Regions from separate parts of the Roseovarius nanhaiticus genome, predicted to be linked through region 3. Evidence: riboswitches for the same ligand, from Rfam matches in the RefSeq annotation. Region 3 holds a riboswitch; each other region holds the start of a gene.

Region 1 (3,841 bases), on a different contig from region 3:
TGGTGTCGCGCGACGTGTAAACGCCCGCGACGACCAGATCGGGCGTCAGCGCATGCACTTCTTCGGCTCGGCCCGCGTTGATGATATAGGCCTGCGCCTCCTCCGCCATGGGCGACACGCGCGGATCAAGCGCGATACGGCTGACCGAGACCAATTGATCCTCTGCTGCCAGCAGCATGGCCAGCTGATCGGTGCAGAGGTTGATCGACACCACGCGCTGCGGCGTCTGCGCCGCAACCGCGTGCGGCATGCCCGGCGTTGCCCCTGCAAAAAAAGCAAAAGCAACGATGGTGCGTATGCGATCAAAAGGAAGCACGTAGCCCCAGAAACACTGCCCGGCCCGAAGTGCCATACCCGGCAATCTGCTGGTACTGCTCGTCAAAGACGTTTTGAAGCGTGACGTAAGCCGTGGCATCTTCGCTAATTTCGTAGACGAAACCCAAGTCGACGACAGTGTAATCCGCTAGCGCCTGCGCCGGACTACTGTCAGGCGCGCGATCTGCGACATGTGTGACGCCAAGCCGTCCGTTGACCCTATTGGAGAGCGCCGCATCCAAGCTGGCGTAGATTTCATGTTTTGCCACGCGCGCCAATAAAGCGCCCGCCGATGTCTGAGCGTCCAGATATGTATAAGCCAACGTCGCCTCCAGCCTATCGGAGAATTCATGCCGAAGCTCGAACTCCAAACCCTGGTAGTTTGTGGTCCCGGGCGTGTTCCGCACGGTAGAGAAGGTGCCTGGATCGCAAGAGAACAGTACAAAATCGATCGTTACGGGGCATGGCGCGAATTGGACGAGATTCTCAATTCCCTTGTAAAACAGAGTCGTGCTGATCTCAGTGTTGCTGGTCAAAGCGAGGTCGAAACCGATCTCGGCGCTCTGGCTTTCTTCAGGCGCTAGATTCGGGTTGCCCTGATATGGATAGAGCGGGTCTGGGAACGAGCTGAAAAGCTCGGACGGAACCGGGGGCCGGAAACCGTTGGCAACGGCGCCGCGAATGGTCAGCGCATCCGTCGCACGATAGCTGACGGCGACGCGTCCAGTTGTCTTGTCTCCAAACTGCGAATTATCATCATAGCGCAAGGTAGCGACCACATCGAGATCATCACGGGGGCTATAGATCGCTTCTGCAAATAGCCCGATATTTTCGGTGCTGGCACTCCCACCTGGGATAGATGTCGATTTGGACGTGAGTTTCTCGTAATCCGCACCCAAACTCAGGTCGAGTTGGTCACTGATATTTGCGTTGGACTGCCATTCCAGACGACGGCGCTCGCCCTCGAAGCGGCTAGAAAAGGCGCTGAAGCTGCCGGGCGCAACTGTGCCCGAAGATTGCCTGCGGTCAACATCGAAGTAAGATACTGAGGCCTGATGAGTCCAAGCGCCGCCTTGGTCGATGTCCGTAAAGAGTCGCAGCCCCCGCTCGACGCGTTTCCCAAGCTCGTCGCCGGGAGTTCCGTCAACCGGCCCGACGCCTGTTCCCTCGTCGAACTCGGCGCGGCCCTCGGAGTAGAAACCGTTGAATCCGATGCGGACAGCTTCACTGGCCTGATAAGCCACACCAAAGCTGAGGCGGTCGCTGCTGTAGCCGTCGTCCTCGGTGTTGCCGCGCGCTTCGTCGCCTGCCGAAAACCCATCGCTCTCCGCATGCGAGATACCGAATGACAAGCTCAGACGATCAAAGGTTCGGCTGAAGGCATAGGAGCTTGCGAAGGTACCGTAGCTGCCGAACATGATCTCGGCCTGTTGCTGCGTTCCCAGGGGCCCATCCAAATCTGGTAAAGTGGAAATATCGATCACACCTGCTATTGCGGAACCGCCATAAAGTGCTGACTGAGAGCCTTTCAGGACTTCGACCCGATTGATACCTGCAACGGAAAACCCGCCGAAATTACCGTACTGACCCGACGTCGAAGAGGGATCATTCACCTTGATGCCATCGACATAGACCGAGGTGTAGCGCTCTTGCGCGCCACGAATAGAGACATTTGTCGTCGTTCCAGGAGGGCCATTCTGCTCGGCGGTGATGCCAGGCAACCGCTGGAGCGACGATTTGAGTTCTACATCTCCATCCTCCCCGACAGGCTCGCCGTCGCCGAGCACCTCGACCGAAGCGCCGAAGCGCAATTTCTCGATGGGCTGCGCCGCGGCGCTAAAGACAATTGTGCCCAGATCGAAGGTCTGCTGGGCGGCCGCAGACTGGGCCAATGCCCCAGTGAGAATGGTGGATGTCAGTAGGATGCGTTTCATAGGTGAAGTCCCCGGAATCGCCCATTATTCAAAAAGGGGGCGATGATGCGTGTCTTGCATGCGGAGAAGCGTCGTACGCTTCCGCAGGCGGCGAGAATGCCACCACAACGGAAGGATCCGTTGCCCATGACGCGCCCCGCGTCCGGACAGGGTGAACACTTCGGCAGGTCTCCTGACTTGCGGGTCAACGCTTGGCCGGGTCTTCCCACCGCGAATGTGCGGCAGTGACGTAAGTCCGGCTTCGCTCACCGCCTACAGTTGCGGGGGCAGTCGCGGATTTGGCGATGATGTGCCGAACCGCGTTCCCTATTATCCAGGTCTGTGACATCCCGGACCGAAGCATGACCTGCGTAGCGCACACCCTGCCGTTGGGAAAGGCCAAAATGCAAATATCAGGCGCGGGCCGCTCGGATGTCAACAAATTTCACTTCAAAAATGAGGCGTAGCGCATTGTAATATAATGGGAATGGTGGGTGGTGAGGGGCTCGAACCCCCGACATTTTCGGTGTAAACGAAACGCTCTACCAACTGAGCTAACCACCCGCGCCGCCTGAATTAACGGCATCCTTGCGCCCCTGCAAGGGCTAGCGTGCAGCGCGCAGCCAGTATCCTACACCTTGGCGGGTCATCCGCCTGCGCAGTGAGTCGCCTCTTGAGTCATGCCGGGTCGATGCGTTGCGCGCGTCCGTCCGTCAGATGGTAAAGACAACCCTGCACATTGTCCTGTAGGCCCATCTCGTCCGGCGCAAGGCCCGTGGCGAGGCCGCGCAACACTTGACCCGCAAGGCCGTGCGCCACAACGATGCTGGGCCCCCGCAGATCATTCCCGAAGGCGCGCAGACGCGTGATCAGCGCTGCCAGACCCTCGCCGCCCGGCGCCGCAGAATAAAGTGCCAAGTCGTTCGGCCCCTGCGGAAGATCTGCCTTGCGCTGACCCTCCCATTCGCCGGTGTCGATTTCGGCAAGCCGGTCGTCAATGATTGCGCTGTGTTCCGGCATGGCCAGCGCGGCGGTCTGCCGCGCGCGTCCGAGCGGTGAGGCGTAGATCCCGCCCGGCCCGGCGGCAACACGGGCGGCGATATCGCGGATCAGTGCCGCTTGCCCGATGGCCTGCGCGCGTCCCAGTTCGGTGAGCGGCGAATCGAGGCGGCCCTGGATGCGACCCTCGAGGTTCCATTCGGTCTGGCCGTGCCGCAGGAACCAGATTTCGGGCCAGTCAGGCAGATCGCCGGGCCGCTCCATCACCAGATCCGCCATGTCTTGCGCCCCTTTCATCACTGCGATCTTCGCCGTTTCCGGCTCTGATCCACCGGCCCGACCCTCATGCACCGGGGCGCTGGACAGGATCAAGCGCGCAGCGCGTTTGCGCAAAAAGATCTCTTGGCCGAACCTGTGCCGCCAGCTAGCATGTAAACAGGATTTTCAGGGAGGATTGTCATGTGCCGTTTGTTCATCGGGGCCGATCCCAAGCTGTGGGAAAGCGTGACGCGGTCATTCCGCATGGAGGGCATGGTCACCTCTGTCCGGCTCGAGCAGATCTTCTGGAGCGCGCTCGAGGATATCGCGCAGCGCCAGGATCTGAACGTGCCGCA
Region 2 (3,841 bases), on a different contig from region 3:
ATCGCGTAGCCGTGGGGCGAGGCGCCACCGCGCACCACTTGCTCGGGCGCGCCGAGGCCCGCCATGACGCGCGCGGCCAGCGAGTGGAGCGGCGCGATATCAGTGACGACGCGCGGCACGTCAGCCGCGGCGGCGGCGGGCCCCAACGCGCCCGTCAGCAGAGCGGCGCAGAGCCACGGAGCGCGAGACCGAAGCCGCAGGGCGGCCGGCATGCACGCACTGTCATGGGACTGTTGAAATCTTTGCATGGACATGGTCGCCTTATGTAACTATGTAACACTCCACGCAGCGATAAACGCTATAGTATAACATATCAAGCACCTTCGCATCAGAGTGTGGCCCCCGCGTGCGGATCTTCGCGCACCCAGCCCTGAGGACAGCCCATGGCCATCGACCCTTTCATCAGCCACGACCACGCAGGATGCATCGCGGACGGGATGGCCATGGCCGAGCGGCATTGCGCCGAGCGCGGCGTGCAGTTCACCACCATCCGGCGCAGGGTTCTACAAATCCTGCTGAGCGAGCACCGCGCCATGGGCGCCTACGACATCCTCGAAATCCTGCGCAGCGAGGGGCTGGGCGCGCAGCCCCCTGTCGCCTACCGTGCGCTCGACTTTCTGGTCACGCAGGGCCTGGCCCACCGTATCGAGCGGCTGAATGCCTTTGTCGCCTGCATGCATGCCGGCCAGACCCACGCGCCCGCCTTCCTGATCTGCCGCGTGTGCAAGCGCGTGGTCGAGGCCGAGGCAGACCCGCAGGCCGGCCAACTGGGCCGTGCCGCAGCCGATGCAGGCTTCGTCATCGAGGGCACGGTGCGCGAGGCGGTCGGTCTCTGCCCCGGGTGCCATGCCGAAGGAGCCGGGGCATGAGCGCGGCACCGCTGATCCAGACAAAGGGGCTGAGCGTGCGCTACGGCGGCGCGCCCGTGCTCGACCGGGTCGATTTCTCGATCGCGCCGGGCGAGATCGTGACCATCGTCGGCCCAAACGGGTCGGGCAAATCGACCTTTCTGCGCGCACTTCTGGGCGGTGTCCGGCCCGCCGCGGGGCACATCACCCGGCGCGCCGGCCTGCGCCTTGGCTATGTGCCGCAGCGTCTGGTGCTGGATGCCGGGCTGCCGATCACGGTTGCGCGCTTTTTGTCCCTGCCGCGGCGCGTTCCAAAATCCGAGGCGCGTGCCGCGCTGGAGCGGGCGGGTGTGCCGGATATTGGCGACCAGGCCATGGCGGACCTGTCGGGTGGCCAGTTTCAGCGCGTGCTGCTGGCGCGGGCGCTACTCAGCAAGCCGGACCTCTTGATGCTGGACGAAGGCGCCGCTGGCCTTGATCAGCCGGGCGCCGCCGCCTTTTATCGCAGGATCGAAGACATGCGCCGCGAAACGGGCTGTGCCGTCCTGATGGTCAGCCACGATCTGCATGTCGTGATGAGCGCATCGGACCGCGTGATCTGCCTCAACGGGCATATCTGCTGCGAGGGCACGCCGCAGGTGGTGGCCGACGCCCCGGTGTATCGCGCGCTCTTTGGCGAGGGTACGCAAGGCGCGCTGGCCCTCTACCAGCATCACCACGACCATGTGCATGGCGAGGACTGCGGGCACGGACAAGCGCAAACACCCCAGAGCCAGGCCCGAAACACCGCAGACAACAAGGCAGACGCATGATGCTGGACGATTTCATGACCCGCGCGGCGTTGGCAGGGATCGGCACGGCGCTGGCGGCGGCGCCACTGGGCTGCTTCGTCGTCTGGCGCCGCATGGCCTATTTCGGCGACGCAACGGCGCATGCGGCGATCCTCGGCATCGCCCTGTCACTGGCGCTGAACCTGCCCATTTTCGCGGGCGCTCTCGTGGTCGCGCTGTGCATGGCAACGCTGGTGACGGCACTGGTCGGGCGCGGACGCGGCGCGGACACGGTTCTGGGAGTTCTGGCGCATTCCGCCCTCGCCTTCGGCCTTGTGGGCGTGTCGTTCCTGCAAGGCGTACGGGTCGATGTGATGGCGTTCCTCTTTGGCGACATCCTGTCGGTCTCGCGCGGGGATCTGGGCATCATCTGGGGCGGCGCTGCGCTGGTCCTGGCGCTGGTTGCCTGGCGCTGGACCGCGCTCTTGACCGCGACGCTCGATCCCGACCTTGCGCGCGCGGACGGGATCGACCCGAAGCGGGAGGAGCTAATCCTGACCATCGCCCTCGCCGTCGTGGTCGCGGTCGCGATCAAGGTGATCGGCGCGCTTTTGATCACCGCACTCCTGATTATCCCCGCGGCCTCCGCGCGCCCCTTCGCGCGCACGCCCGAAGCGATGGCCATGATCGCGGCCGCCCTTGCCGTTGGGGCCGCATGGGCGGGGCTGCGCGCGTCATATGCGCTCGATACCCCCACGGGGCCGACAATCGTCTGCGCGAGCGCAATCCTCTTTGCCGCTTCGAGCGTGTACGCGGGCGTCAGGGCGCGCTTGCGCAGTCAGTGAAGCCTGGCAGCCCGCCCGCGCCGCGCGGGCGGTGGGACGTGCAAGGTCGCCTCGCTGAGAAAGGCGACGAAGGCGCGCGCGGCGGGGCTTTGCGCCTCGCGCGGGGATATGTCCAACGCAGTGTCGAGCGCCGCGCGCGCCGCTTCTGGCGTGGCTGCACCCGGCAGGGCAAAGGCCCATTCTAGGAAACCCATGCGCGCCGCCGCATCGGCATCGGCGCCGACCGCATCCATGCGGTCCAGCCCCTTGAGGATCTGTGTCACTGTCATTTCGTGTCGTCTCCTTGGCCCAACCCCGGACCATCTGGGGCGCAGGACTGGCGGAGAGGCTGCAAGCGAGGGCATTGATGCACACCCCGGAAACAGCGCCCCGACCGCCCCACGCGGTTTGGCGTCATCATCCCAAGGCTGGTTTCCGGACTCTGGGGGGCTGAAGCGCCGGGATGCGGCCGTGGCCGCTGCGCTTCGTGATCGGGTATCCTTCCCGGGCGACTTGCCCAGTGGCTTCGTACCGTCTCACCCACCCTTACCGTTGCGGGGGCAGTCCCGGATTTTCACCGGCTTCCCAATTCTCCGCGCGGATTGCGCGGCACCCTGGAGGTTTACTGTGACGGATTTAATGGCGTCGGGCAACGCCTTATGGGCGGGCTTGCCGCCAAAAGAAATTTGAGCCTCCGGCGGGGATATTTTTGGCAAGAAGAAACGGGGTGTGGTGCTAGAAGGGCACGTCATCGGGGCTGGTGACGAAGCGGGCGACGACCTTTTTTGTGCCGGCCTTGTCGAAGGCGATTTCCAGCTTGTCGCCCTCGAGGCCGACGATCTCGCCATAGCCGAACTTCTGATGAAAGACCCTCTCACCCACCGTATGCGACGAGGCGGCGGCCATGTCGATCACCGGCGATGTCGATTCGCGCGGCTGGGATGTCGGGCGGTTGCCAGCGCGGGCCTGCATCCGCTTCCAGCCGGGCGAGTTGTAGACATTCGCCTCCTGCACGCGCGCGTCGATGCTGTTTTGTACGCCGCCCATCGAGCCTGCCATGCCCGCCGCGCCGTAGCCGCCGCCATAGAGGCCAGGCGGGGTCAGCACATCCACGTGATCCTCGGGCAACTCGTCGATGAAGCGCGAGGGGAGCGAGGATTGCCACTGGCCGAAGACGCGGCGGTTGCCCGCGAAGGAAATCGTGCAGATTTCCTCGGCCCGGGTGATGCCGACATAGGCCAGGCGGCGCTCTTCCTCGACACCCTTGAGGCCGGACTCGTCCATCGAGCGCTGCGACGGGAAGAGGCCATCCTCCCAACCGGGAAGGAACACGGCGGGAAATTCGAGGCCCTTGGCCGCGTGGAGGGTCATGATGCTGACCTTCTCGCCGCTCTCTTCG
Region 3 (3,841 bases):
ATCCTCCGTTACGAAAACCTCAAATCTGTCCCATAGGCGCTGACGTCAGACAGTGTCGAATATTCGTAAAGATCACACCTTGCGGAGCAGATACGTATCCATGATCCATCCGTGGTTATCCCGGCTTCCACCGCGCAGCTCGAATATGCTGTCCGCGACATCGGACAATAGCCCTCGATGCAGAACCTGTTCCGGCATCCCGAGAAACGCGCCCCACCAGATATAAATGCCATTCGGGTCCAGCCACCGAAAACTGCATTCCCCATCAAGCATGACCACGACGGTATCGGCGCCTTCGGGCCAGCCGTGATTTCGCAGGCGCCGTCCAGTGGTGATATGCACCGGGCCGTTTACCGAGTTGAGCGGGATGGCATGAGCCGCCGTGAGTGCCTGAATGGCGGTGATCCCCGGCACGACTCTGACTTTGGGCGAGGGCGCCAAACGCTCGGCAATGCGGATGGTGCTATCGTAAAGAGACGGATCGCCCCAAACCAGCAGGGCGACAGGGCCGGTCGAGCCGGCCCGGCTCAGCGCCGCCTGCCAGCGCCCGGCGATCTGGTCGTGCCAAGCCCCGACCCGCGCCTGATAAGGAAGGTCCGGATCGCGGACTGGATAATCGAATGGAACGATGTGCGCCGCCGTGCCGCTGGCGGCGATGATGCGAAGGCGCATCTGGGCCAGATCATCCTTGCCCTCGCCCTTCTGCGGTAGAAGGATCGTGCTTGCATCACGCAATGCCTGCATCCCCTCACCGGTCACGTGGGCGGGGCTCCCGGTGCCAATCCCGATCAGCCAGAGGTCTTCGATCAAGGTATCATTCCACGCTTAAAAAACGGGCCCGTCGCCGGGCCCGCAAACATCAGCCAGCAATCAGCCCGCGCTATAAAGACGGTGCGTGAACAGCCCGCGAATACCGCCGCCGCGCAGCGCCTTGGCGCCCGCAAGAACCGCCAGATCGGCAATCGGCTCGATCACGACGACCAGCATATAGGCCGTGCCAAAGGTCCAAACGGCGTTCAGGTTGTCCGCGCCAAACCCCTGACCATAGAACGCCCAGAACGCCACCCAGGCAACGACTCCGCCCTGATAGGCGACCGACAGTTTGAACACATCCGCATAGGCCAAGTCGACATAGGCCCGGTCCTGCGGAATGACGCGCCGCGCCAGCGCATCGATTGCAAAAAGCGGCACAAGCAGCGTCGTGACATTGACGAAATACATCGGCAGGTCCGTCGGGGCAAAGAACATGCCCTGCACCAGCAGGCCCGCCGCCAACCCGATGGCAGACGGCGCCGCACCCAATAGCAGGAAGAGCGTCGTGCCGAGAATGAAATGCACCTCGGATACGCCGACCGCGAAATGCGGCAGCAGTTCGAAAAACATGAAGACGCCGATTGTGGCCAGCACGGTACGCACGGCAAAGGATGCGATGTTATGTCCCGCCAGATCATCCGCGATCAGCTTGACGGAATAGCCAGCAGCGGCTGCGGCGGTGCCATAGGCAAACACCATCTTGGCGCCGTCAACGACGCCCGGTTCGATATGCATGAGATAAGTCCCTTGTTAAGTCGCCCCTCCGGCGACGCCAATTATGTATGGGGCAACAAGGCCCCGGTTTTACGGCAGGTCTCCTGACTTGCGGGTCGATGCGCGCGGGCCCTTCCCAGCCATCTGGCCAGTGGTTTCGCCTTTGCACTCACCGCTTACAGTTGCGGGGGCAGTACGGGTCTTTCACCCGATTCCCTTTCAAGCCACAGATGTGGCACCGTATCCCGACGCTACGTCAAACAGCGGCAGCGCGCAAAGGATTCTTCACCCCTCGGCCAGCGGGCCGTAGAGAATCAACGCGGGCGCATCGCCGATTTCGCCTCGCAAATGATCCGCCATTTCGGCGACAGTCATCCGCGTCAGCCGTTGGTCCGGGCAGCTGACATTTTCGGCCAGCAGCGCGGGTGTGTCACCAGGCAGGCCGTGGCGCCTCAGCACCTCATAAAGGTCGGGAAAGGTGCGTTTACCCATGAAAACAACGGTCGATGCTAAGGGATCGGCCAGCGCGGGCAGGTTCATGTCCTGCGGCAATCCACCCGTGTTGTCGTGCCCTGTAACAAACTGGACGCGCCGCGCGCTGAGCCGCCGGGTCAGCGGAATGCCCGCCGCCGCCGCCGCCGCGATGGCCGAGGGCACGCCGGGGATGATCTCGTAGCGGATGGCTGCGTCCCGCAGCGCGATCAGCTCTTCCTCCAGCCGCCCGAACAGGCCACCATCACCAGATTTCAACCGCACGACGCGCTGATTGGTCTGTGCATAGTCTACCAGAAGGCGACTAACGTGATGCTGGCGCGGTGAGGCGCGCCCTGCCCGCTTACCCACGCCGATCAGGTCGGCTCCCGCCCGCGCATGGCCCAGGATCGGCCCCGATGACAGATCATCGAACAGCACCGCATCGGCACGGCGCAGCCGGTCCACCGCCTTGAGCGTCAGCAGTTCGGGATCGCCTGGACCGGATCCGACAAAGCTGACGAAACCGCTCATGGCTCCTGCCCAGTGATCAAGTGAAAGAACGTGCCGGTGACATAGCCGCGATACGATCCGGTCTCCGGCACGGGATTGCCGTCGGCATCCGCGACCTTCGCGAGCGGCGCATCCGGTTGTTCGAGAATGGTAGAGTAGTGGTATTCGTGCCCGCGCAGTCGCGCCCCAGCCAAATGCCCCGGCATCGGCGCGAGGAGTTCCGCCTGCCGATACCCCAGATGGAACTTGCGTTTCTCGTAGCTGGTCTCAAGCCCCAGCAGCCCGGCCATCGCGTGGCACTTCCCCTCCTTGTCGATCAGCCCGGCGCCCAGCGCCATGTAGCCGCCACATTCGCCATGCACCGGCCGCGTTTCCGCGTGACGCCGCAGCCCGGCGCGGAATGTATCCGCCGCAGCCAACCGGCCTGCGTGCAGCTCAGGGTATCCGCCGGGCAGCCAGACCAGATCGGCGCCGGGGTCCGGCGCCTCGTTCGCGAGCGGCGAGAACGGCAGCAACTCGGCGCCCGCCGCGCGCCAGCCTTCCACCAGATGCGGATAGGCGAAGGAGAACGCAGCATCCTGCGCGAGCGCGATCCGCTGTGCGGGCGGCGCAGGCAGTGCGCCGCCCAGCGCCAGAGGTTTGCCGCGCGCTGCCGATTTGATCGCCTCCAGATCTACATGCTCGCGCAGGAAGCTGGCATAGCCCGAGATGGCCGTTTCCAGATCGGGATGCTCGACGGCCTGTATCAGGCCCAGGTGCCGCTCTGGCAGGGTCAGATCGCCGCGCCGGGGCAGCGCGCCCAACACGTTCATCCCGGCCTTTTCCATGCCCAGCGCCGTCAACCTTTCGTGACGCGGCGATGCGACACGGTTCAGGATCACGCCCGCAAAGGGGAGATCCGGGTTATACATCCGAAACCCCAGCGCCGCCGCAGCCGCCGATTGCGCCTGCCCGCTAACGTCGACCACCAGCACCACGGGCCAGCCTAAGCGCTGCGCCGTCTCGGCGCTGGTGCCGTAGCCGCTCTGCCCACGCGTAGCGACGCCATCATAAAGTCCCATCGACCCCTCGGCGACGCAGATTTCCGCGCTCTCCGCCTGCGCCGCGATGGCGTTCAGCAGCGCGTCACCCATCGCCCATGTATCGAGATTGAAGGACGCCCGCCCGGCGGCCGCCAGATGAAAGGCGGGATCAATGTAATCCGGCCCGGACTTGAAGGGCTGCACCCGCATCCCGTCCTCTGCCAGCGCGCGCAAGAGGCCCAGCGTCACTGTGGTCTTGCCGGTTCCCGAAGAGGGCGCCGAGATCATTATGCCGGGTGCATTATTCA

The links. A riboswitch is a leader RNA that binds a small molecule or an ion and turns the genes downstream of it on or off. The one in region 3 is predicted to bind cobalamin.
Region 1: linked by a shared signal. The riboswitch ahead of BW975_RS09705 (TonB-dependent receptor plug domain-containing protein) and the one ahead of BW975_RS17440 (energy-coupling factor ABC transporter permease) in region 3 are both predicted to bind cobalamin.
Region 2: linked by a shared signal. The riboswitch ahead of BW975_RS08560 (hypothetical protein) and the one ahead of BW975_RS17440 (energy-coupling factor ABC transporter permease) in region 3 are both predicted to bind cobalamin.

Annotation. Positions count from the first base shown of each region.
Region 1 covers NZ_FTNV01000001.1:1,994,403-1,998,243, reverse strand. The annotation lists gene BW975_RS09710 (ABC transporter substrate-binding protein) at 1-250, opposite strand, end outside; gene BW975_RS09705 (TonB-dependent receptor plug domain-containing protein) at 303-2,249, opposite strand; cobalamin riboswitch at 2,395-2,603, opposite strand; tRNA gene BW975_RS09700 (tRNA-Val) at 2,717-2,792, opposite strand; gene BW975_RS09695 (histidine phosphatase family protein) at 2,907-3,524, opposite strand; gene BW975_RS09690 (ribbon-helix-helix domain-containing protein) at 3,687-3,841, shown strand, end outside.
Region 2 covers NZ_FTNV01000001.1:1,770,361-1,774,201, reverse strand. The annotation lists gene BW975_RS08580 (zinc ABC transporter substrate-binding protein) at 1-248, opposite strand, end outside; gene BW975_RS08575 (helix-turn-helix domain-containing protein) at 384-869, shown strand; gene BW975_RS08570 (metal ABC transporter ATP-binding protein) at 866-1,660, shown strand; gene BW975_RS08565 (metal ABC transporter permease) at 1,657-2,463, shown strand; gene BW975_RS08560 (hypothetical protein) at 2,457-2,732, opposite strand; cobalamin riboswitch at 2,852-3,074, opposite strand; gene BW975_RS08555 (ATP-dependent helicase) at 3,178-3,841, opposite strand, start outside.
Region 3 covers NZ_FTNV01000007.1:20,465-24,305, forward strand. The annotation lists gene cobF (precorrin-6A synthase (deacetylating)) at 73-810, opposite strand; gene BW975_RS17440 (energy-coupling factor ABC transporter permease) at 871-1,548, opposite strand; cobalamin riboswitch at 1,605-1,784, opposite strand; gene cobA (uroporphyrinogen-III C-methyltransferase) at 1,813-2,532, opposite strand; gene BW975_RS17450 (cobyrinate a,c-diamide synthase) at 2,529-3,841, opposite strand, start outside; gene cobM (precorrin-4 C(11)-methyltransferase) at 3,835-3,841, opposite strand, start outside.